DNA from 3 places in the Streptomyces sp. WY228 genome. Region 3 is predicted to be linked to each of the others. Evidence: riboswitches for the same ligand, from Rfam matches in the RefSeq annotation. Region 3 holds a riboswitch; each other region holds the start of a gene.

Region 1 (6,914 bases), 1.3 Mb from region 3:
CGCCAGGAACACGGCTTCTGGCGGCGGCTGCTCACAACAGAACCGTTTCGCCGCCCCGGTGGCGGCACCCCCGACGAACGACTCGCCCTCTCCTATCACCGGATGCGCATCCTCAACAACGCGCTCGACAGCGGCGCGCGACTGGCCGCCGACCCCCGCGCGCTGGCCGCCCTGCACGAATGGCTCGGCCCCGCCGACCCGGCACTGACCACCGTGGCGGGCATCCACTACAACCTCTTCCTCGGCAGCCTCCTCGACCACGACGCGGACACGCTGCGCGACATGTCGGACTTCCTCGCCCTGCGGCGCGTCGGCACCTTCCTCTGTACGGAGGTGGCGCACGGCAACGACGCGGCGGCTGTCGAGACCACCGCGACGTACGACCCGGGACGCGACGGCTTCGTCCTGCATACTCCGCACGCCGGGGCGCAGAAGTTCATGCCCAACACCAGCCCCGCCGGAGGCCCCAAGTCCGGTGTGGTGGCGGCCCGGTTGCTCGTCGACGGCGCCGACCGCGGGGTCTTCCTCTTCCTCACCCCGCTCACCGACGCCCACCGCGCCCTGCCCGGCGTCCGGGTGCGGCGGCTGCCCGCCCGGATGGGCTCCCCGGTCGACCACTGCCTGACCTCCTTCGACCACTGCTTCGTCCCGCGCGACGCGCTGCTCGCCGGACCGCAGGGGCGGATCGGTGACGACGGCCGTTTCCACAGCGAAATCCCCAACCGCAGAAGGCGGTTCCTCACCTCCATCGGCCGGGTCACCCCCGGCAAGCTCTCCATGAGCGCCTGCGCGGTCGGCTCCGCCCGGGTCACCCTGGCCATCGCCGTGCGCTACGCCGGTCACCGGATGATCTCCGGATCGCGCGCCGCGCAACAGGTTCCGGTGTACGCGCACCGCACCCATCACGGGCCGCTGGCCGGGGCGATGGCCACCGTCTACGCGATGAGCCTGCTGCACCGCAGGGCCCTGGACCGCTGGGAGTCGGCCCCGGAGGCCGACCGGGACGAGGCGGAGCGCCTGGTGGCCGTCGCCAAGGGGTGGATCACCTGGCAGGCGCGCGGCGTCATCGTCGAATGCCGTGAACGGTGCGGCGCCCAGGGGCTCCTGGAGAACAACGGCATGACCGAACTGTTCACCGGCATCGAGGGCGCGATCACCGCCGAGGGCGACAACCTCGCCGTGCACGCCAAGGCCGCCGCCGAGATGCTGTTCAGCGCCACCGCCGGGGAGGCGGACGCCGACGACGGACCCGGCGAGCTCGACGACCCCGCCTTCCTCGGCCGGCTCGTCGCGGCCCTGGAGAACCTCTGGTTCGCCCGGGCCCGGGAACGGATGAGCGCCGCCCCGCCCGGCGACCCGCTCGGCCGCTGGAACGCCGCCTCCCCGGCCGCGCTGCGCGGCGTCGAGGCCTACGCCTGCCGGCAGGCGGACGAGGCGTACGCCGAGGCCGTCGCCGCCCTGCCCGAGGGCGAGGCGCGCGAGCGGCTGACCGAGCTGCGCAGGCTCTTCGCACTCCAGTGGATCGCCCGCAACAGCGGCGACCTGCTCGCCACCGGACGGCTGACCGCCGATCAGGTCACCTTTCTGCCCGACACGGTGGAGCGGGCGATCGCCGCCGTGGCCGCGCACACCCCCGCCCTGGTCGGGTCCTTCGCCCTTCCCGAGCGCCTGATGTCGGACTGGCCGATCGCCGGACCCGGGTACGCGGACGTCTACGACGACCCCGAGGGGCCCTGGCACCGGGGCCGCAGGGCGGGCATCCGGGGCCGCGCGGCCGAATTCAAGCGGCCCAACTGCGGCAGCAGGAGGCGTCCGCTGCGCGAGAAGGTGGCCGCGCTCGGCGCCCGCGGGGTCCTGCTGGCGTACTGGGGAACCACCTCGATGCTCTCCCGATGGTTCGAGAAGCCGCAGGTGAGCGTAGACGAATCGGTTCGCCCCAAGGCGTAACCGGAAGATCGTCATCCAGTTATTCGGAGCGGTGGGTCGCTGCGTTCGCCTACCCGCCGTACGGGAGAACCCGAGCCGGCCAGACGCCGATGAAACACCGATGAGAGGAATCGCCATGAAGACCATCCACCCCAAGATCACCGAGGTACTCACCGGGACCTTCAAGGTGCCCGCTGCCGAGATCCTGCCGGAGTCCACGATGGACAGCCTGGAGATGGACTCGCTCGCGGTCGCCGAGTTCGCCGTCATCATCAAGGAGACGCTGGGCGTCGACGCCGACTCGGAGAAGCTGTACAAGGACGCCACGCTGGCCGACATCTCCGCGTACATCGACGCGGCCGTCGGCAGCGCGGCGGCCGATGCCACGGTGCCGGTGAGCAACACCCGATGAAGCGACCCGCCATCGCCGTCACGGGGCTCGGCATGATCACCCCGGTCGGCCACACCACCGACACCACCTGGGACGGAGTCTGCGCCGGGGAGTCACCCGCCCGCACCGTCCCCGAACTGCACGGCTGCGCTGTCGACTTCGCCTGCACGGTCTCCGGCATCGACCTCGACGACGCGGTCGGCGGCCGGACCGCGTTCCGGATGGGCCGCTACGTCAAGTTCGCCGTCCTGGCCGCCCGGGAGGCGGTCGCCGACGCCGGGCTCGACCCCGAGCACTGGGACGGCACCCGGGTCGCCGTCGTGGTCGGCACCAGCAGCGGAGGATCCGCCGGACTCACCGAACAGGCCGTCGCCCTGGAGCGGCGCGGCCCCGAGGCCACCTCGCCCTCGGGCATCCTGCTGACCATCCCGAACATGCCCGCGGCCGAGATCGCCATCCGGATGAAGGCCACCGGACCCAGCCTCGCCCCCTGCACGGCCTGCTCGTCCGGGGTGACCGCCCTGTCCGTGGCCCGCGACATGCTGACGCTGGGCCACTGCGACATCGCCATCGCCGGGGCCACCGAGTCCATCGTGTTCCCGGTCGCGATGACCGGCTTCGCCCGCTCCGGCGCGGCGGCACAGCGGGACGGCGACCCCGCCCGCCTCTGCCGGCCCTTCGCCGCCGACCGGGCCGGGATCGTCATGGGCGAGGGCGCGGCCGTCATGGTCCTGGAGCGGGCCGAGGACGCCCGGGCCAGAGGCGCCTCCCCCCGGGCGCTGATCGCGGGTACCGGCGCCACCACCGACGCCCACCACCCCACCAGCCCCCACCCCTCCGGGGACGTGGCGCGGGCGGCCGTCGACGGCGCGCTCCGCGACGCGGGCTGGCGGCCCGAGGACGTCGACCACGTCAACGCCCACGGGACGTCGACCCCCCTCAACGACGCCACCGAGGCCGCCCTCATCGGCCGGGCCTATCCGCACCGGCCGCCCGTCACCGCCCCCAAGGGCGTACTGGGCCACTGCATGGGCGCGGCCGGCGCCATCGAGGCGGGCCTGACGATCCTCACGCTCCAGCACGGGATGATCCCGCCGATCGCGAACCTGGACGCCCCCGAGCCCGGGTTCGACATCGACTGCGTCACCAAGGCCCCGCGCGAGGTGCCCGTACGGCGGGCCGTCAGCCACTCCTTCGGCTTCGGCGGCCAGAACGCGGTGATCGCCCTCCAGGCTCCGTAACCGCCGGACACGCCCTAAGTCTGTCCGGGCCGGTGCGGCGGGCCGATCCCGCGCCGCACCGGCCCCGCGCCCGGCGGCCCGCCGCACCGCGTCTGATCTGTGGTAAGCCGCGTGATAGCTTGCCGGGGCCAGTCGAACCCCAGCGACGGGGTCAGGGAATCCGGTGCGAGACCGGAACTGACGCGCAGCGGTGAGGGGGACGGGCGGGGCCACGGCCACTGGAGCACCCACCTGCTCCGGGAAGGCGTCCCGCCCGGACGAACCCGAGTCCGAAGACCTGCTGGCGCCCGCGCCCGCACCGGGGCACGGGAACCGTACGACGGGCTCCGCGGCTGGGCCCAGAGACACAGAGGTCCTTCGTGCTGTCCACGGCCACCCCCGCCCCGATACGTACCGCCGCCCTGCTCGCGGCGGGACTCCTCCTGCTGACCGCCTGCGGCGGGGGCGAAAGCACCGGGGCCGCCGACGGGAAGAAGACCAAGGGCTTTCCGCTCACCATCGAGAACTGCGGGCGCACCGTCACGGTGAAGGCCCCGCCCCAGCGGGCCGTCTCCGTCGACCAGGGGTCGACCGAGATCCTGCTCTCGCTCGGGCTCGCCGACCGGCTCGCCGGGACCGCCACCTGGAGCGACCCGGTCATGAAGGGCCTGGAGAAGGCCAACGCCGGCGTCGAGCGGATATCGGAGAACCGGCCCTCCTCGGAGAAGGTCCTCGACAAGGAACCCGACTTCCTCTCCGCCTCCTTCACCTCCACCCTCGCCAAGGGCGGCGTCGCACCCCGCGAACAGTTCGAGAAGCTCGGCGTCCCGACCTACATCTCGCCCGCCGACTGCGTCGGCAAGGACAACAGCGGCAGCGGCGACGGAGCCCGCACCGCGCCCCTGACCATGGACAGCGTCTACACCGAAGTCCGGGAACTCTCCCAGGTGTTCGGCGTCCCCGAGCGCGGTGACGCCCTGGTGAAGAAACTCCAGGAACGGGTGGCGAAGGCCGCCGAAGGCGTCGACGGATCCAAGGCCTCCCTCCTCTACTGGTTCTCCGACTCCAAGGCCCCCTACCTCGCGGGCTGTTGCGGCGCCCCCGGCGTCATCACCAAGGAACTCGGCGCGAAGAACGTCTTCGACGACACCCACGACGAATGGCCCCAGATCAGCTGGGAGACCGTCGCCGACCGCAACCCCGACGTCCTGGTCATCGGCGACCTGAGCCGTACGACGCAGACCGCCGAGAGCGCCGAGAAGAAGATCGAGTTCCTGGAGTCCAACCCGGTCACCAAGACGATGGACGCCGTCAGGAACCGCCGTTACGTACTGCTCAGCGGCCAGGCCATGAACCCCACCATCCGGACCGTCGAGGGCCTGGAGCGCGTCGCGGCCGGGCTGCGCGACTTCGGGCTCGCGGGGTGAGCGCCGATAGCCGTACTGCCGTGAAGGCGGCCGACCCGCCGCCTGCCGCCACCCGCCCCGCCCGGCGCGGCGCGCCGCTCACCGTGCTGCTCCGGAGCGGCGGCCTGCTCCTCCTGCTGGCCTCCGTCGCGGTCGCCGTGACCATCGGGCCCGCCCGGATCTCCGTGCCCGACGTCTGGTCCGCCGTCGCCGCGCACCTCGGGTTCGGCGCCGGTGACCTCAGCCCGATCCGGGACGGCATCATCTGGAACCTCCGGATGCCCCGCACCCTCCTCGCCGCCGTGTGCGGCGCGGGGCTCGCGGTGTGCGGCACGGTGATGCAGTCCCTGCTGCGCAACCCGCTCGCCGACCCCTTCGTCCTCGGCGTCTCCTCCGGAGCCTCGACCGGGGCGGTCGTGGTGGTCGTCCTCGGGGTCGGCGGGGGAGCGGTGTCGCTGTCGGCCGGGGCGTTCGCCGGGGCCATCTGCTCGTTCGCCCTGGTGCTGTTGCTCAGCCACACCCTCGGCGGCTCCACCGACCGGGTCGTCCTCTCCGGCGTCGCCGCGATGCAGCTCTTCTCCGCCCTCACCTCCTTCGTCGTGATGACCTCCGCCGACGCCGAACAGACCCGCGGGGTGCTGTTCTGGCTCCTCGGCTCGCTCAGCGGCGTCGGCTGGAGCGAGGTCGCCCTCTGCTCCGCGGTGCTCGCCGTCTGCCTGGTGGTCTGCCTGGCCCACGCCCGTACGCTCGACGCCTTCGCCTTCGGGCAGGACGCCGCCGCCGCGCTCGGCGTGAACGTCGCCCGCACCCGGATCGTGCTGCTCTGCACCACCGCCCTGCTGACCGCCGCCCTGGTCAGCGCGGCCGGGGCGATCGGCTTCGTCGGCCTGGTGCTGCCGCACGCGGCCCGCGCCCTCACCGGCTCCGGGCACCGGCGTCTCCTCCCGGTCACCGCGCTCGCCGGGGCGGTCTTCCTGGTGTGGGTCGACACCCTCGCCCGGACCGTCCTGGACCCGCAGGAGGTACCGGTCGGCGTCGTCACCGCGCTGATCGGCGTCCCCGCCTTCGTCCTCGTCCTGTACCGCACCCGGAGCACGTCATGAGCCTCCTCGGCAACGGCGGCCTGCGGGCCGAACGGGTCGGCCGGGAGGCGGGCGGCCGGCTCATCCTCGACGGCGTGGACATCGCCCCGCCGCCCGGCTCCACCGTCGGACTCATCGGCCCCAACGGCTCCGGCAAGTCCACCCTGCTGCGGATCCTCGCGGGCCTCCTCGCCCCGGCCACCGGTGTCGTCACCCTGGACGGGAACCCCCTCGCCGGCCTCGGCCGCCGCACCGTCGCCCGCCGGATCGCGGTCGTCGACCAGCACGCGGTCACCCAGGTCGACCTCAGCGTCCTCGACGTCGTACGCCTCGGCCGCATCCCGCACCGCCGCGCCTGGTCCGCCCCCGACCGCACCGACGAGGACGCCGTCGCCGAGGCGCTGCGGCGCACCGGGCTCACGGACCGGGCCGGCCAGTCCTGGCACACCCTGTCCGGCGGCGAACGCCAACGCGTCCAGATCGCCCGGGCCCTGGCCCAGCAGCCCCGCGAACTCCTCCTGGACGAACCGACGAACCACCTCGACATCCAGCACCAGCTGGACCTGCTCGCCCTGGTCGCCGAACTCCCCGTCACCAGCGTCGTCGCGCTGCACGACCTCAACCTCGCCGCGATGTTCTGCGACCGGATCACCGTGATGAAGGCCGGCCGGGTCGTCGCGGGCGGCACCCCGGCCGAGGTCATCACCGGCGAACTCATCGAGGACGTCTACGGGGTCCGGGCGGTCGTCACCCCGGAAGGCCCCGACGGACGCCCCTCGGTACGGTTCCTGCCGCGCCGCTGAGCGCCGTACGGTCCTCGCGGTCGCGTCGCACCGGCCGGACCGGTGTACCGGCCGGGCCCGGACAGCCCGCCGGGCGGACCCGTGTA
Region 2 (6,914 bases), 6.2 Mb from region 3:
GCCGCGCGAGGGACTGTGGCTCTGCCACGGAGTCTGCCGCGCCGGGGCCATCGAACTGGTCCCGGCCCTGGAGGACATCGGTGACTGGCTGCGCGCCCACCCCACCGAGATCGTGACGCTCATCGTCCAGGACGACATCAGCCCCGAGGACACCGAGAAGGCGTTCCGCGCTGCCGGCCTGGACGACCTCCTGCACACCCCGGCGGCGGACCCGGACGCTCCGTGGCCGACGCTGGGGGAGATGATCGACAGCGGCCGCCGGCTGGTGGTGTTCGCCGAGAAGGCCGACGGTCCGGCGCCCTGGTACCGCAACTTCTACCGGTACGGGATGGAGACCCCGTTCGCCTTCCGGAGCCCCTCCGAGATGACCTGCGCGCCGCACCGGGGCGGCACCGGCAAGCAGCTCTTCCTCCTCAACCACTTCATCACGAACGCGGGCGGCAGCCGCCTGGACGCCGGCCGCGTCAACGCCCGGGACTGGGTCCTGGAGCGGACCAGGGCCTGCGAGGCGGAGCGCGGCAGCCCGGTCACCTTCATCGCCGTCGACTACACGACGGTCGGCGACGCACTCGGCGCGGTGAACGAACTGAACTCCCGCCGGGCGGACGCCGACTGACCCCCACCGCCCCCGCGTCCTCGCCCCGGGCCGACACCCCGCCCCGGCCGACGTGCCCACCCTCCGAAACCCCGGGGGAACCGCGAGGGGAGCGTGAGAGGCTACGTACCCAGGGGCTCCCACCGTGCGGACGGAGCCGGACGACCGCCGACAGATCAGGAATCAGCTGCCCATGACTCCTCCGAGCGACTCCGCACCGCACGGTGCTCCCGCCGCCGCCCCCGCCCCCGGCGGCGGACACCGACAGCCGGGCGTGGGCCGTCTGCTGGCCGTGAGCGACCTGCACGCCGCGGTCACCGACAACCGGCCCCTCGTGGAGTCCCTGCACCCGACGACCGACGCGGACTGGCTGATCGTCGCGGGCGACGTGGCGGAGCAGCCCGAGGACATCCGGTGGGCGCTCGGACTGCTCGCCGAACGCTTCGCCCGGGTGATCTGGACCCCCGGCAACCACGAGCTGTGGACCCTGAACAAGGACCCGGTCCAGCTGCGCGGCCAGGCCCGCTACGACCACCTCGTCGAGGTGTGCCGGGAGCTCGGGGTGACGACTCCGGAGGACCCCTTCCCGCTCTGGCCGGGCCCGGACGGACCGGTGGCGATCGCCCCGCTCTTCCTTCTGTACGACTACACCTTCCGCGCCCCGGGAACGCACACGAAGGAGGAGTCGCTCGCCGTCGCGCACGAGTCCGGCATCGTCTGCAACGACGAGTACCTCCTCCACCCGGACCCCTATCCGACCCGGGACGACTGGTGCCGTGCCCGCGTCGCCGCGACCGAACGCCGGCTCGCGGAGCACGACTCCGAGATACCCCTCGTCCTGGCCGGGCACTGGCCGCTGGTGCGGGAACCCACGTCGGTGATGTGGTATCCGGAGTTCGCGCAGTGGTGCGGCACCGAACTGACCGCCGACTGGCACCGCCGCTTCAACGTCACCGCCGTCGTCTACGGCCACCTCCACATCCCCCGGACGACCTGGTACGACGGGGTGCGCTTCGAGGAGGTCTCCATCGGCTACCCCAGGGAGTGGCGCGAGCGGGGACACCCGCGCGGCCTGCTGCGGCAGATCCTTCCGTACGAGGGCGATCCCGCCGCACCGGACCGGACCGGCGCCGAACCGTCCGCACGACCGCGCACCCCCGGAGGCGCCGCGTGATCGAGCTGCTGCTCCCCGCCGACGTCTCCTGTGCGGCGACCCGCGCGGAGAGCGTCCCGGACGGAACCCTCTTCCCGGAGGAGGAGGCGCTGATCGCCAAGAGCGTGGCCAAACGCCGGAACGACTTCGCGACGGCCCGTGCCTGCGCCCGGCGCGCCATGGCCGGACTCGGCCTGCCGCCGGTGGCCGTGCTCCACGGACACCGGGGACGACCGCTGTGGCCCGAGGGAATCGTCGGCAGCCTCACCCACTGCGACGGGTACCGGGCGGCCGCGCTGGCCCGTGTGAAGGACGTGCTGTCGCTGGGCATCGACGCGGAACCGCACGCCCCGCTCCCCAGCGGCGTACGGGAGTTGGTGACGCTGCCCGCCGAACGCGAACGGATCGGTCCGCCCGTGGCGGAGGTCCCGGACGAAGACGACACGGGCGAAATCCACTGGGACCGGGTCCTGTTCAGCGCCAAGGAGAGCGTCTTCAAGACCTGGTATCCGGTCACCGGACTCGAACTCGACTTCACCGAGGCCGACCTGACGTTCCATCGGACCGATCGTCCGGGCGGCGACGACGGCGCCCGGGGCGGTGTGGCCGCCGAGGGCTCCTTCGCCGCACGGCTGCTGCTCACCGATCCGGCGCTGCCGACGACGCTGCACGGGCTCTGGCGGATCGAGGGCGGCATCGTCGCCACGGCCGTGCTGGTCAGGCCCGACTGGCGGGACAGCGACGCGGTGTGACGTTGGGTCAGCCGGTGGTGCGACGCGGCGTGACGCTCAGTCGGCCGGGGGAGCGGTCAGGGGGCGGCCCAGGCCCACGTTCCACCGCCCCGACCGGCCACTGAGCCCGGTCAGCGTCAGCGGGGCGACGTCCAGCCGCCAGAACGCCTCCGTCGGCAGCCGCAGTCCATGAACGACCGCCGCCCGGACGACCGCGGCCTCGGCCACCGCCAGGAAGCTCGTGCCGGGCGCGTCCGGTCCGCCGAGGGAGTCCAGCCACCGCCCGGTCCTCCCGACCAGCTCGTGCAGCGACTCGCCGCCGTGCGGCGCCGCCGCGGGGTCGCCGAGCCAGGCGGCCACCTGCGCGGGCTCGGCGGCGGCCACGTCGTCGAGACGGCGGCCGGCCCAGCGCGCCAGATCCCAGCCGGCCAGGGCCGGTTCGGTGCGCGTCCGTGCCGCCAGGCCGAGCGCGGCGGTGGTCTCGCGGCACCGCTCCGAGGGGCCGGTCAGTGCGAGCCCGGCGTCCGGCACCGCGCCGGCCGCGGCCCGCGCGCGCTCCCGGCCGGACCGGTCCAGAGGGGCGTCGCCGTCGAAGCGGGCCTCCCGCAGTGCCGCGTTCATCGCCGGTGAGATCAACATCACCCGTACTGTCATGTTCCTGCCCTCACTCCTTCACCATGGGCCCCAAAGCCCTGTGACCCCAAGGGATCCGTGCTCCGCGGCTCCGCAGATTGGACCATGGCGGTACCTGCGTACAGGCGGTATGGTCACGTCGACCATGACGAGGGTGTGACGGAAGTCCGGTGAGAATCCGGCACGGTCGCGCCACTGTGAACCCGCATCCGTGCGGGGAAGTCAGACCCAGCACCTTCGTCCGAGGCACCACGACTGGGACGCGTGTTCCCACAGGAGGTACTGCGATGGCACAGTCCGCCGTTCCCGCAACCGGAACATCAGCGATCACTCCGATCTCGGCGAAGGCCATTGCCCCGTGGGCAATCTTCTTCGGCATCCTCATGCTCGTCCTGCTGTACTTCGTCGGCGCCGAACAGGGCGCCACCGCACTCATCTCGGGCGAAGGCGTCCATGAGTGGGTCCACGACGGCCGCCACCTGCTCGGCTTCCCCTGCCACTGAGGCGCTTGAGGCGCTTGAGGCGCTTGAGGCGCCTGAGGCACCGGCAGTACCTGCGGCACCTGGAACAGCCAGGGCATCAGCGGACACGGGAAGCAAGAGAAACAGGAAACCATCGTGAACTCCATATCTGTCAGAGCTCTGCTCGTGCGCGGCATGCTCGCGGGCCTGATCGCGGGCGCGCTCGCGCTCGCCGTCGCCTACTTCCTCGGTGAGTCCCAGGTGGACGCGGCCATCGCCCTCGAAGAGGCTCACAGCCACGACCACGGCGGCGGCGAGGAACTGGTCAGCCGCACCATGCAGGCGACCGGTGGACTCGCCACCGGCGTCCTGGTCTTCGGCGTCGCGGTGGGCGGGATCGCCGCCCTCGTGTTCTGTTACGCGCTGGGCCGCATCGGCGACTTCGGTCCCCGGGCCACGGCCGCGCTGATCGCGGGCGCCGCCCTGCTCACGGTCTACGTCGTGCCGTTCCTGAAGTACCCGGCGAACCCGCCTGCCGTCGGCAACCCCGACACCATCGGCAAGCGCACCACCCTGTTCTTCCTGATGGTCGCCCTCAGCGTGCTGCTGGCCGTCGCCGCCGTCATCATCGGCAAACGGCTCGCTCCCCGCCTGGGCAACTGGAACGCCACCGTCGTGGCCGTCGCCGGCTTCGTCCTGCTGATCGGCCTCTCCTACGCCTTCCTGCCCTCCTTCGACGAGGTGGGCAAGGACTTCCCGGCGACTCTGCTGTGGGAGTTCCGGCTCTCGACGCTCGCGGTCCAGGCGACGCTGTGGACCGTCTTCGGCGTGGTCTTCGGCTACCTCACCGAACGTCTTCTGACGCCCGTGGCCCGTGCGGCGACGCCTCGCACCGCGGGTGCGGTGAGCTGAGCGACCCGCATGCGTACGACGGAACCCGCCGGGCCTACCCGGCGGGTTCCGTCGTGTGCGGACAGGGCGACATGGGGATAGGGGGTAGCGGGGGTAGCGATGTCTATTAGCGTTGCTACGTTCGCGGGGTAGCGTCGTTAACGTGATGGTGTTAGCGTTGATCTCGTCGGGTTTCACGGGACCGCCGCGACCCCAGTCGCCAGGAGCACTGCCATGACCGAACAGTCCACGAGCGAACAGTCCACGAGCGAACAGTCCACGAGCGAACAGTCCACGAGCGAACAGTCCACGAGCGAACAGTCCACATCCGCATCGACGTCCGCATCGACGTCCGCTTCGACGCCGGCACCCGCATCCGCGTCCTCCGCGCAGGCCGCACGCACCGATGACGCCCCGCGTCGGGTGGCCGTGGTCACCGGGGGTTCCCGGGGCATCGGACGCGAGAGCGCCGAACGGCTCGCCGCCGACGGCTTCGCGGTCGTCGTCAACTACGCGGGCAACCGGACCGAGGCGGAGGCCGCCGTCGCCGCCATCACCGCCGCGGGCGGTGAGGCCTTCGCCCAGCAGGCGGACGTGGCCGACGAGGCCGCTGTCGCGGCGCTCTTCGACGCGGCTGAGGAGACGTTCGGCGGCGTCGATGTGGTGGTGCACGCGGCGGGGGTCATGGCGCTCGCGCCGCTGGCCGAGCTCGAACTCGACACGCTCGACCGGATGCACCGCACCAACATCCGGGGCACGTTCGTCGTCGACCAGCAGGCCGCGCGGCGGTTGCGTGAGGGCGGGGCCATCATCAACTTCTCCAGCTCGGTGCTGTCGCTGGCGCTGCCCGGCTACACCGCCTACGCCGCGACCAAGGGCGCCGTCGAGGCCATGACGCTGATCCTCGCCCGCGAGCTGCGCGGCCGCGACGTCACCGTCAACGCCGTCGCGCCGGGGCCGACCGCCACCGCCCTGTTCCTGGACGGCAAGGACGAGGAGACCGTCGCGCGGATGGCCGCCCAGCCGCCGCTGGAGCGGCTGGGTACCCCGCAGGACATAGCCGAGGTGGTCTCCTTCCTCGCCGGCCCGGCCCGCTGGGTCAACGGCCAGGTGCTGCGGGCCAACGGCGGCATCGTCTGACCGCCGCCGTGCCGCTTGATAGCGTCCGTCCGGTGAGTACAAGCACCCGCACGCGCATCCTGGAAGTGGCCGCCACTCTGGTCAGGGAATCGCCCGACGGCGATATCTCCACGCGCGCCGTGTGCGAGGCGGCGAAGGTGGGCGCTCCGGCCCTCTACCGCCACTTCGGCGACAAGGAAGGCCTGCTGTCGGCCGTCGTCGACCACGGCTTCGAGAAGTACCTGGCGACGAAGAGGGAGCGGGGCGAGACGACGGATCCCGTGGAGGATCTGCGCCGGGGGTGGGACAGCCACGTCGCCTTCGCCCTCGACAACCGCAACCTCTACCGGCTGATGAACTCGCCGGCGATGCGCACGCCGCCCGCCGCGGCGCTGGAGTCCCACCGGATCCTGACCGGGGACCTCGAACGGGCCGCCGCCCGGGGCCGGATACGTGTCGCGCCCGAGCTCGCCGCCCAGATGATCATGTCGGCCAATGTGGGGGTGGCGCTGATGCTGGTGTCCCGCCCGGCGACGTTCGACGACATCGAGGTGTCCCATCGGGTGCGTGACGCGCTGTACGCGAAGGTGCTCACGCCGGAGATCTCGCCGGAGATGTCACCGAGCGCGTCGCCCGGCGCGCCGCCGGCCGCCGAAGTGCCCACGGCGGCGGCCCGGTTGAGCGCCCTGCTGCGGAAGGAGCACGGGGCGGGTCTGAGCACCGCCGAGGCGGCGCTGATGAAGGAGTGGCTCGACCGGGTGGCGAACGCCGGGCCCGACACCTGATCCGCGCCTCTGATCCGCCGCGCCGTGGGCGGGCCATGGGGGCGTCAGGGGGCGGGGGAGGAGACGTCGTGATCGCGCAGCCCGTCCTCGGTGCGGCGCGCCGCGTTGCCGACGATGCGTTCGAGATCCTTCTGCACGTCGTGTTCGGTGCTGCCGTGCGGCGCGTACGCGGACACCGTGAGCACGAGGTCACCGTTCCACAGCAGGAGGGTGCGGCCCGGACGGCCCTGGTCGTCCTCCGGTAACGCGTAGGCGGTGTCATGGATCTTCTCGGGTCCGCGCCCATGGGCACGGTCGAGGTCCTTCTTGACGCGGTAGGCGCGGCGGGCGGGCCCGGTGTTCTCGTACACCCGGGCGGTGGTGCTGAGCTTCCAGAACGTGCCGTCCGGGGCCTTGAGGTCCGTGAGGCAGCCGGTCCGGCGGTAGAGCGGCCGCGTACCGTTCTCGCCGATGTCCTCCCGGGAGTCGGGGGAGGCGGAGTCGGTGGAGCTGCCGAGGGTGAAGCCGTCGGCGGGCGCCGCGCCGGAGAGGAGGGCGCATGGCCTG
Region 3 (6,914 bases):
CCCCGGTGGACCGGCCGGGCGCGTCGGGGGTGCCCTCGGGAGCCTGCGACGGCGTGTCGCCGTCCTCGCCGCCCTGGCCCTGCGGCGGCGTACGGTCGCCGTCGGCCTGCGGCGGCACACCCCCGCCGCCACCGCCGTCGTCGTTCCCGCCACCGTCGGGGTCGGGATCGGGCTGGTCATCGTCGTCGTGGTCGTCCTGCGGACCGGCCTCGTCCAGGGTCTGGTCGAGCTTGTCCTCGTCCAGGCCCGGCGCGTCGAAGGGGTTGCGGCGACGCCGGTGGGGGAGTGCGAGGAGCGCGGCCTGCCGCACGTCGTCGGCGGTGACCTCCTCGCGCCCCGCCCAGGCGGCCAGCGCGGTGGCGGTGCGGGCCATCACGATGTCGGCCCGCATCCCGTCCACCTCGAACGCGGCGCAGGTGGCGGCGATCTGCCGCAACACGCCGTCGCCCAGCACGACACGGGGCAGCAGGGCGCGCGCATCGGCGATCCGCTGCCGCAGGGCGCTCTCCTCCTCGGCCCAGCGCGCCGCGAAGCCCTCGGGATCGTCGTCGTACGCGAGCCGGCGCCGCACGACCTCGACCCGCTCGTCGGTGTCCCGGGACGCGGCCACCTCGACGGTCAGCCCGAACCGGTCCAGCAACTGCGGCCGCAGCTCGCCCTCTTCCGGGTTCATCGTCCCGACCAGCAGGAACCGCGCGGCATGCCGTACGGAGACGCCCTCGCGCTCCACGTACGAGGCGCCCATGGCCGCCGCGTCCAGCAGCAGGTCCACCAGGTGGTCGTGGAGCAGGTTGACCTCGTCGACGTACAGGATCCCGCGATGCGCGTCGGCCAGCAGCCCCGGCTCGAACGCCTTTACGCCCTCCGAGAGCGCCCGCTCGATGTCCAGCGCCCCCACGAGCCGGTCCTCGGACGCGCCGACGGGCAGCTCCACGGTCCGCGCGGCCCGCGACACACCGGCCGCCTCCGCGTGCGGCCCGTCGGGACACGCCGGATCGGGCGAGGCCGGGTCACAGGAGAACCGGCACCCGGGCACGACGGCGACCTCGGGCATGAGGGCGGCCAGCGCACGCACGGCGGTGGACTTGGCGGTCCCCTTCTCCCCTCGCACGAGCACCCCGCCGACAGCCGGACTGACCGCGTTCAGCAACAGCCCGAGCCGCAGGTCGTCCTGCCCGACGATCGCGGTGAAGGGATACGGCGTACTCACAAGGCCTCCTGGTCGACATGCTGTTCAGCTTCCTGCCCAAGCCCGGCGGACCCGGCAAAATCAAGCCCCTCCGGCGATTGAGGAGCGGGGTCCGGGGCAGCGCCCCGGCTCTCCGGAGCCCCCGCACCGAACGACGGCGCCCCCGGCGGCACGAACGGCAACCCGGACGGCGCCCCGCCCTCGATCAACCGCCACAACGCATCCGTATCCGCGTGCTCCTCCACCAGATCCCCCAGCCGATCCAGCTGCTCCTCCCGCAACACCCCGAAACTCGTGTCCGGCGCGGGAACGAACCGCCGCCCGGCGGCCCGGGCCACCTCCACCAGGAACCGCCGCCGGAACGCATCGCTCTCCAGCGACCCGTGCCAGTGCGTCCCCCACACCGCACCCACCCGGCACCCGTCCAGGAACGGCTCCCCGCCCCGTACATCGGCCACCCCGTGGTGGATCTCGTACCCCTCCACCGGCTCGCCCAGCGCCGAACCGACCGGCCGCGCCAGCGTCTTGTCCCGGTCGAAGCGAATCCGTACGGGAAGGATCCCCAGCCCGTCCACGACCCCCGCCCGCGACTCCACCTCGTCCTCGATGCGCTCACCGAGCACCTGGAACCCGCCGCAGATGCCGAGCACCGGCCGGCCCTCCGCCGCCCGCCGCACCAACGCGTCCGCGAGCCCCCGCTCGCGCAGCCAGGCCAGCGCCTTCACCGTGCCGCGCGTCCCGGGCACGATCACCAGGTCCGCGTCGGCCAGCTCATCGGCCCGGTCCGCGAACCGCACGACGACGCCCGGTTCGGCGGCCAGCGCGTCCACATCGGTGAAGTTGGACATCAACGGCACCGCGCAGACCGCCACCCGCAGCACGTCCTCCCCGTGCGGCGGCGCCACGACCGACTCCCGGACCGCACCGCGCAGGGACACCCGCAGGCCGTCCTCCTCGTCGATGCCGAGCCCGTGGGCGTACGGCAGCACTCCGTACGTCCGCCGCCCGGTCAGGCCGTGGAGCATGTCCAGCCCCGGCTCCAGCAGTGAGACGTCGCCCCGGAACTTGTTCACCAGATAGCCCGCGACCAGTGCCTGGTCCTCGGCGCTCAGCAGCGCCGTCGTGCCGAAGAACGAGGCGAACACCCCGCCCCGGTCGATGTCACCGACCACCAGCACGGGGAACCGAGCGGCCCGCGCGATGCCCATGTTCACGATGTCGGTCCGCCGCAGATTGATCTCGGCCGGCGACCCGGCCCCTTCGCAGATCACCGCGTCATGGCTCGCCCGCAGCTGCTCCAGACAGTCCGTGACCGTGCCGAGCAGCGCCTCCTGACGGCCCCCGTGGTACCCCCGGGCGCTCATCTCGCCGACCGGCTTCCCCATCAGGACCACCTGGCTGGACCGGTCGCCGCCGGGCTTCAGCAGCACCGGGTTCATCAGGGCCGTCGGCTCCACCCGGGCGGCCTGCGCCTGCATCGCCTGGGCCCGCCCGATCTCCGCGCCCTGGCGGGTCACGAAGGAGTTCAGGGACATGTTCTGCGCCTTGAACGGCGCGACCTTCACGCCCCGGCGCACCAGCCACCGGCAGATGCCCGCCGTGACGACGCTCTTGCCCGCGTCCGATGTGGTGCCCGCGACCAGCAGTCCGCCGCTCATGCCCGTCCCCGCTTCCGTCCCACGACTGTCCGGCCCACCACGCACACCCCGAGGGCCAACGCACTCACCCGGCGCGAGAGCCGCACCGCGCGTTCGATGTCCGCGCCCCGGACCTCCCGTCCGGCCGCCCCGTTGAGCACCGGCCGGTGTTCGACGCGCCCCGCGTACGCCAGCGTCCCGCCCAGCCGTACGCCGAGCGCCCCCGCGAACGCGGCCTCCACCGGCCCCGCGTTCGGGCTCGGATGGCGCCCCGCGTCCGCCTTCCAGGCGCGTACGGCCTCCGAGGGCCGCCCGCCCGCCACGACGGCCAGCGCGGCCGTCAGCCGCGCTCCGGGCCACCCCGCGAGGTCGTCCAGGCGGGCCGAGGCCCAGCCGTAACGGCGGTGGCGGGGCGACTTGTGGCCGACCATCGCGTCCAGGGTGTTCACGGCCCGGAAGCCGACGAGCCCCGGCACCCCGCCGATCGCCCCCCACACCAGGGCGCCGACGACGGCGTCCGAGGTGTTCTCCGCGACCGACTCCACCACGGCGCGGGCGATCTGCGGCCCGTCCAGGGAGTGCGGATCACGCCCGCACAGATGCGGCAGCCGCTCCCGGGCCACCTCCAGGTCCCCGGCGGCCAGCGCGCCGCCGATGGCGCGGGCCTCCCGGCCCAGCGACGTACCGCCGACGACCGACCACGTGGTGGCGGCCGTCAGCGCGACGGCGAGCGCGGGGCGTCCCCGTACGGCACGGGCGGCCAGTGCGGCGGCCCCCACGGCGCCTCCGGCGCACAGCAGGGTGTGCAGCGCACCCCGGCCCCGGTCGTCACGCCACAGCAAGGACTCCACCCGCGCGGCGGCCCGGCCGAAACCGGCGACGGGATGGCCCCGCCGGGGGTCGCCCAGAGCCGCGTCGGCGATCAGCCCGGCGGTGGCGCCGTAGGCGAAGACACGGTCGGCACGCACGGTTCAGCCCGCCGCGGGCAGAGGCGTTCCGGCACGAAGAGGTACGGGACGAGGCACAGGATGCGGCGCACGGCGGCCGGGCATGGCGTATGTCCTCACTCAGGGTCCGCGCCCTGGTTCGACGTGACCGGCGACAAGAGTCTCCTGGCTTCCCGGATCCGCAGTTCCCCCGGCCTTCCAGCCCTCGTCGGGAGGGCCGTGACATCCGGTGTGGGGGAGTGCTCCCCGGTGACAGTGGCGGGACCGCGCCGGATTCTCACCGGCTTCCTCTTCTGTCGCCGTACATGGCTCCGGCAGTCCACCACGCTGCGAGAACGGCAGTCAACTTGCTGTTGACCTGCGGAGCTCCAGTGTGCGCAGACGCACATCGGGCCGGACACACGAGGTGTGTCCGGCCCGAAGGAGTGCGGTGGAACGGGGTCAGGCGACGATCAGATAGATCCCGTACGAGACCGCCGCCACGCACAGCGCGAAGCAGGCGTACGCGCCGGTGCGCGCCAGCGCCACCGATCCGCCGGAGGCGCTGCCTCCGGCCGTGGCGGACTGCTTGGAGAGGGCGACGATGCCCAGGGTGAAGAGGCCGACCAGCGCGACGGTGACCACGAGACTGACACCGAAGACGGAGGCGAGAGCTGCCCAGTCGATTTTCATGCGGATCTGTCCTTACACCGTGGCCGGCGGCCGGGCCGGGTCGTCGGGCGCCGTGGCCGGAGCCGGGATGGTGGTCATGAGGTCGGAGGCCGGGACGCCGACGGGCGGCGGCTGGACCGCGGCGATGGCGGTGGTGACGACGCCCTGCGGCTCGTCCTCGCCGGCGGCCGTGTCGTTGACGTTGGTGTGGTCGACCGGCTGGCGGCGCGAGGCCAGCCAGATCGCGAAGGAGCCGCCGACGAGCAGGATCGCGGTGACGGTGATGCCCCAGGTGCCCTGCTTGGTCAGGAACTCGGCGCCCGCGCCGACCAGACCCGCGGCCGGCAGCGTCAGACCCCAGGCGACGAACATCCGGGTGGCGGTGGACCAGCGGACCACGCCCCCCTTGCGGCCGAGGCCCGCGCCCATCACGGCACCCGAGCAGGACTGGGTGGTGGAGAGCGAGAAACCGAGGTGCGAGGAGGCCAGGATGACGGTCGCCGCACTGGTCTGGGCGGCGAAGCCCTGCGGCGGCTTGAGGTCGGTCAGGCCGCTGCCCATGGTGCGGATGATGCGCCAGCCGCCGAGGTAGGTGCCGAGCGCGATGGCCAGACCGGCGGAGACGATGACCCACATCGGCGGGTTGGAGCCGGGGGCGAGGACGCCGCCGGTGACCAGGGCCAGGGTGATGATGCCCATCGTCTTCTGGGCGTCGTTGGTGCCGTGGGCGAGCGAGACGAGACCGGCCGAGGCGATCTGTCCGGCCCGGTAGCCCTTGGCCGTCGACTTCAGCTGGTTCGGGTCGGTGACGTTCCGGTTGATCCGGTACGTCAGCCGCGTGGCCAGCATCGCGGCGAGGCCGGCCACCAGCGGGGCGGCGATCGCCGGGAGCAGCACCTTGGTGACCACGGTGCCGCCGTTGATCGAGGACCAGCCGGCCGACATGACCGCGGCGCCGATCAGACCGCCGAACAGGGCGTGGGAGGAGCTGGAGGGCAGGCCGACCAGCCAGGTCAGGAGATTCCACAGGATGGCGCCGACGAGCGCCGCGAAGATGACCTCGGTTCTGAGGCCGTCCTCGTTGACAATCCCGCCGGAGATCGTCTTCGCGACCTCCACCGACAGGAACGCGCCGATCAGGTTGAGAACGGCGGACATCGCCACCGCTGTCTTGGGCTTCAGTGCGCCGGTCGAGATGGTGGTGGCCATCGCGTTGGCGGTGTCGTGGAAACCGTTCGTGAAATCGAACACGAGAGCTGTTACGACCACAATCGCAAGCAGCAGCGTGATGTGTTCCATTTACCCAGGCAATCGTTCGACGTCAGTGGCTCGTGGACCGTAGGCAACCTGGGTGAACGGAAGATGAACTGGACAGGGCGTTGCGGTGACCCCAAACGGAGTGGGCCGCTTCCGCTTGTGTGCGGGAGAGGTTGCGGGATGCCTGTGGGGTGCGGCGTGGACTGCCCTTTGCCGCCCGTTGGCGAACATTTTGACCGGCTGTTCGGCGCCCGGAAGAGATCCCCGTCACGGCCCGCGTGACGTTCCGGTTGCGCGCCGTCGCGCCTACGCTCGCCCCATGAGCGAGCAGCACCCGGAATCCGTGGCAGAGACCTGGCGGGACGTCGTCGCGACGGCCCGCCGCAGCGCGTCGGACGGGCTGGTCGTCGGCACCTCGGGCAATGTGTCCGCCCGGGTCGGCGATCTGGTCCTGGTGACGCCCAGCGGGGTGCCCTACGACCGGCTCGGACCCCACGACGCGGTCGGCGTCGACCTGGACGGCCGACAGGTCATCGGGGAGCTCGGGCCGACCAGCGAACTCCCTCTCCACCTGGCGGTCTACCGCTCCACCGACGCCGCCGCCGTGGTCCACACCCACGCCGTGCACGCCACCGCCGTCTCCACCCTCGTCACCGAGGTGCCGCTGATCCACTACGCGGCCGCCATCCTCGGCGGCCCGGTCCGCACCGCCGCCTACGCCCGCTACGGCACCCCGGAACTGGCCGAGGCCATGCTCGAAGCCCTCCGGGGCCGGACCGGCTGTCTGCTCGCCAACCACGGCACCGTCACCTACGGCGACACCCTCGACCGGGCCTACGAGCGCACCGCCCAGCTGGAGTGGCTGTGCCGCCTCTGGCTCACCGCGAGCTCCGTGCCCGGCCGCGCCCCGGCCCTGCTCGACCCGGCCCAGCTGGCCGAGGTGACCGAGGCGCTCAAGGGATACGGCCAGCCCGGCTGACCCGCGCCCGCAGCCCGGACGGCCCCCGTCCGCTGGCAGCCCGTCACCCGCGCCACGACACTGAAGCGGTGCGCCCGGTAACCGCGACGGCAACGGCCGTCACCTCGATCCTCGGCGTCGGTGCGGCAGCGGTCGCGGCCGGCCGGTACGCCAGTGACGTCGCCCTCAGGGCGACGCCCGGACGTCCCCTCCCCGCCGACCGCAGACTCACCGTGCACGCCACGGCGGCCGGGCAGGTCACCCTGACCCGCTCC

What was found. A riboswitch is a leader RNA that binds a small molecule or an ion and turns the genes downstream of it on or off. The one in region 3 is predicted to bind cobalamin.
Region 1: another riboswitch for cobalamin. It lies ahead of KV381_RS01710 (ABC transporter substrate-binding protein); the one in region 3 lies ahead of KV381_RS07050 (cobalamin biosynthesis protein).
Region 2: another riboswitch for cobalamin. It lies ahead of KV381_RS34115 (CbtB-domain containing protein); the one in region 3 lies ahead of KV381_RS07050 (cobalamin biosynthesis protein).

Annotation. Positions count from the first base shown of each region.
Region 1 covers NZ_CP079114.1:400,728-407,641, reverse strand. The annotation lists gene KV381_RS01725 (acyl-CoA dehydrogenase) at 1-1,947, shown strand, start outside; gene KV381_RS01720 (acyl carrier protein) at 2,063-2,338, shown strand; gene KV381_RS01715 (beta-ketoacyl synthase) at 2,335-3,558, shown strand; cobalamin riboswitch at 3,671-3,858, shown strand; gene KV381_RS01710 (ABC transporter substrate-binding protein) at 3,918-4,964, shown strand; gene KV381_RS01705 (iron ABC transporter permease) at 4,961-6,046, shown strand; gene KV381_RS01700 (ABC transporter ATP-binding protein) at 6,043-6,828, shown strand.
Region 2 covers NZ_CP079114.1:7,826,382-7,833,295, forward strand. The annotation lists gene KV381_RS34095 (membrane protein) at 1-616, shown strand, start outside; gene KV381_RS34100 (metallophosphoesterase) at 789-1,769, shown strand; gene KV381_RS34105 (4'-phosphopantetheinyl transferase) at 1,766-2,500, shown strand; gene KV381_RS34110 (histidine phosphatase family protein) at 2,537-3,133, opposite strand; adenosylcobalamin (AdoCbl) riboswitch at 3,247-3,396, shown strand; gene KV381_RS34115 (CbtB-domain containing protein) at 3,400-3,615, shown strand; gene KV381_RS34120 (CbtA family protein) at 3,730-4,485, shown strand; gene KV381_RS34125 (SDR family oxidoreductase) at 4,699-5,604, shown strand; gene KV381_RS34130 (TetR/AcrR family transcriptional regulator) at 5,637-6,368, shown strand; gene KV381_RS34135 (hypothetical protein) at 6,413-6,914, opposite strand, start outside.
Region 3 covers NZ_CP079114.1:1,654,872-1,661,785, reverse strand. The annotation lists gene KV381_RS07060 (putative cobaltochelatase) at 1-1,210, opposite strand, end outside; gene KV381_RS07055 (cobyric acid synthase) at 1,207-2,847, opposite strand; gene KV381_RS07050 (cobalamin biosynthesis protein) at 2,844-3,794, opposite strand; cobalamin riboswitch at 3,932-4,066, opposite strand; gene KV381_RS07045 (hypothetical protein) at 4,215-4,445, opposite strand; gene KV381_RS07040 (inorganic phosphate transporter) at 4,458-5,723, opposite strand; gene KV381_RS07035 (class II aldolase/adducin family protein) at 6,001-6,660, shown strand; gene KV381_RS07030 (alpha/beta hydrolase) at 6,729-6,914, shown strand, end outside.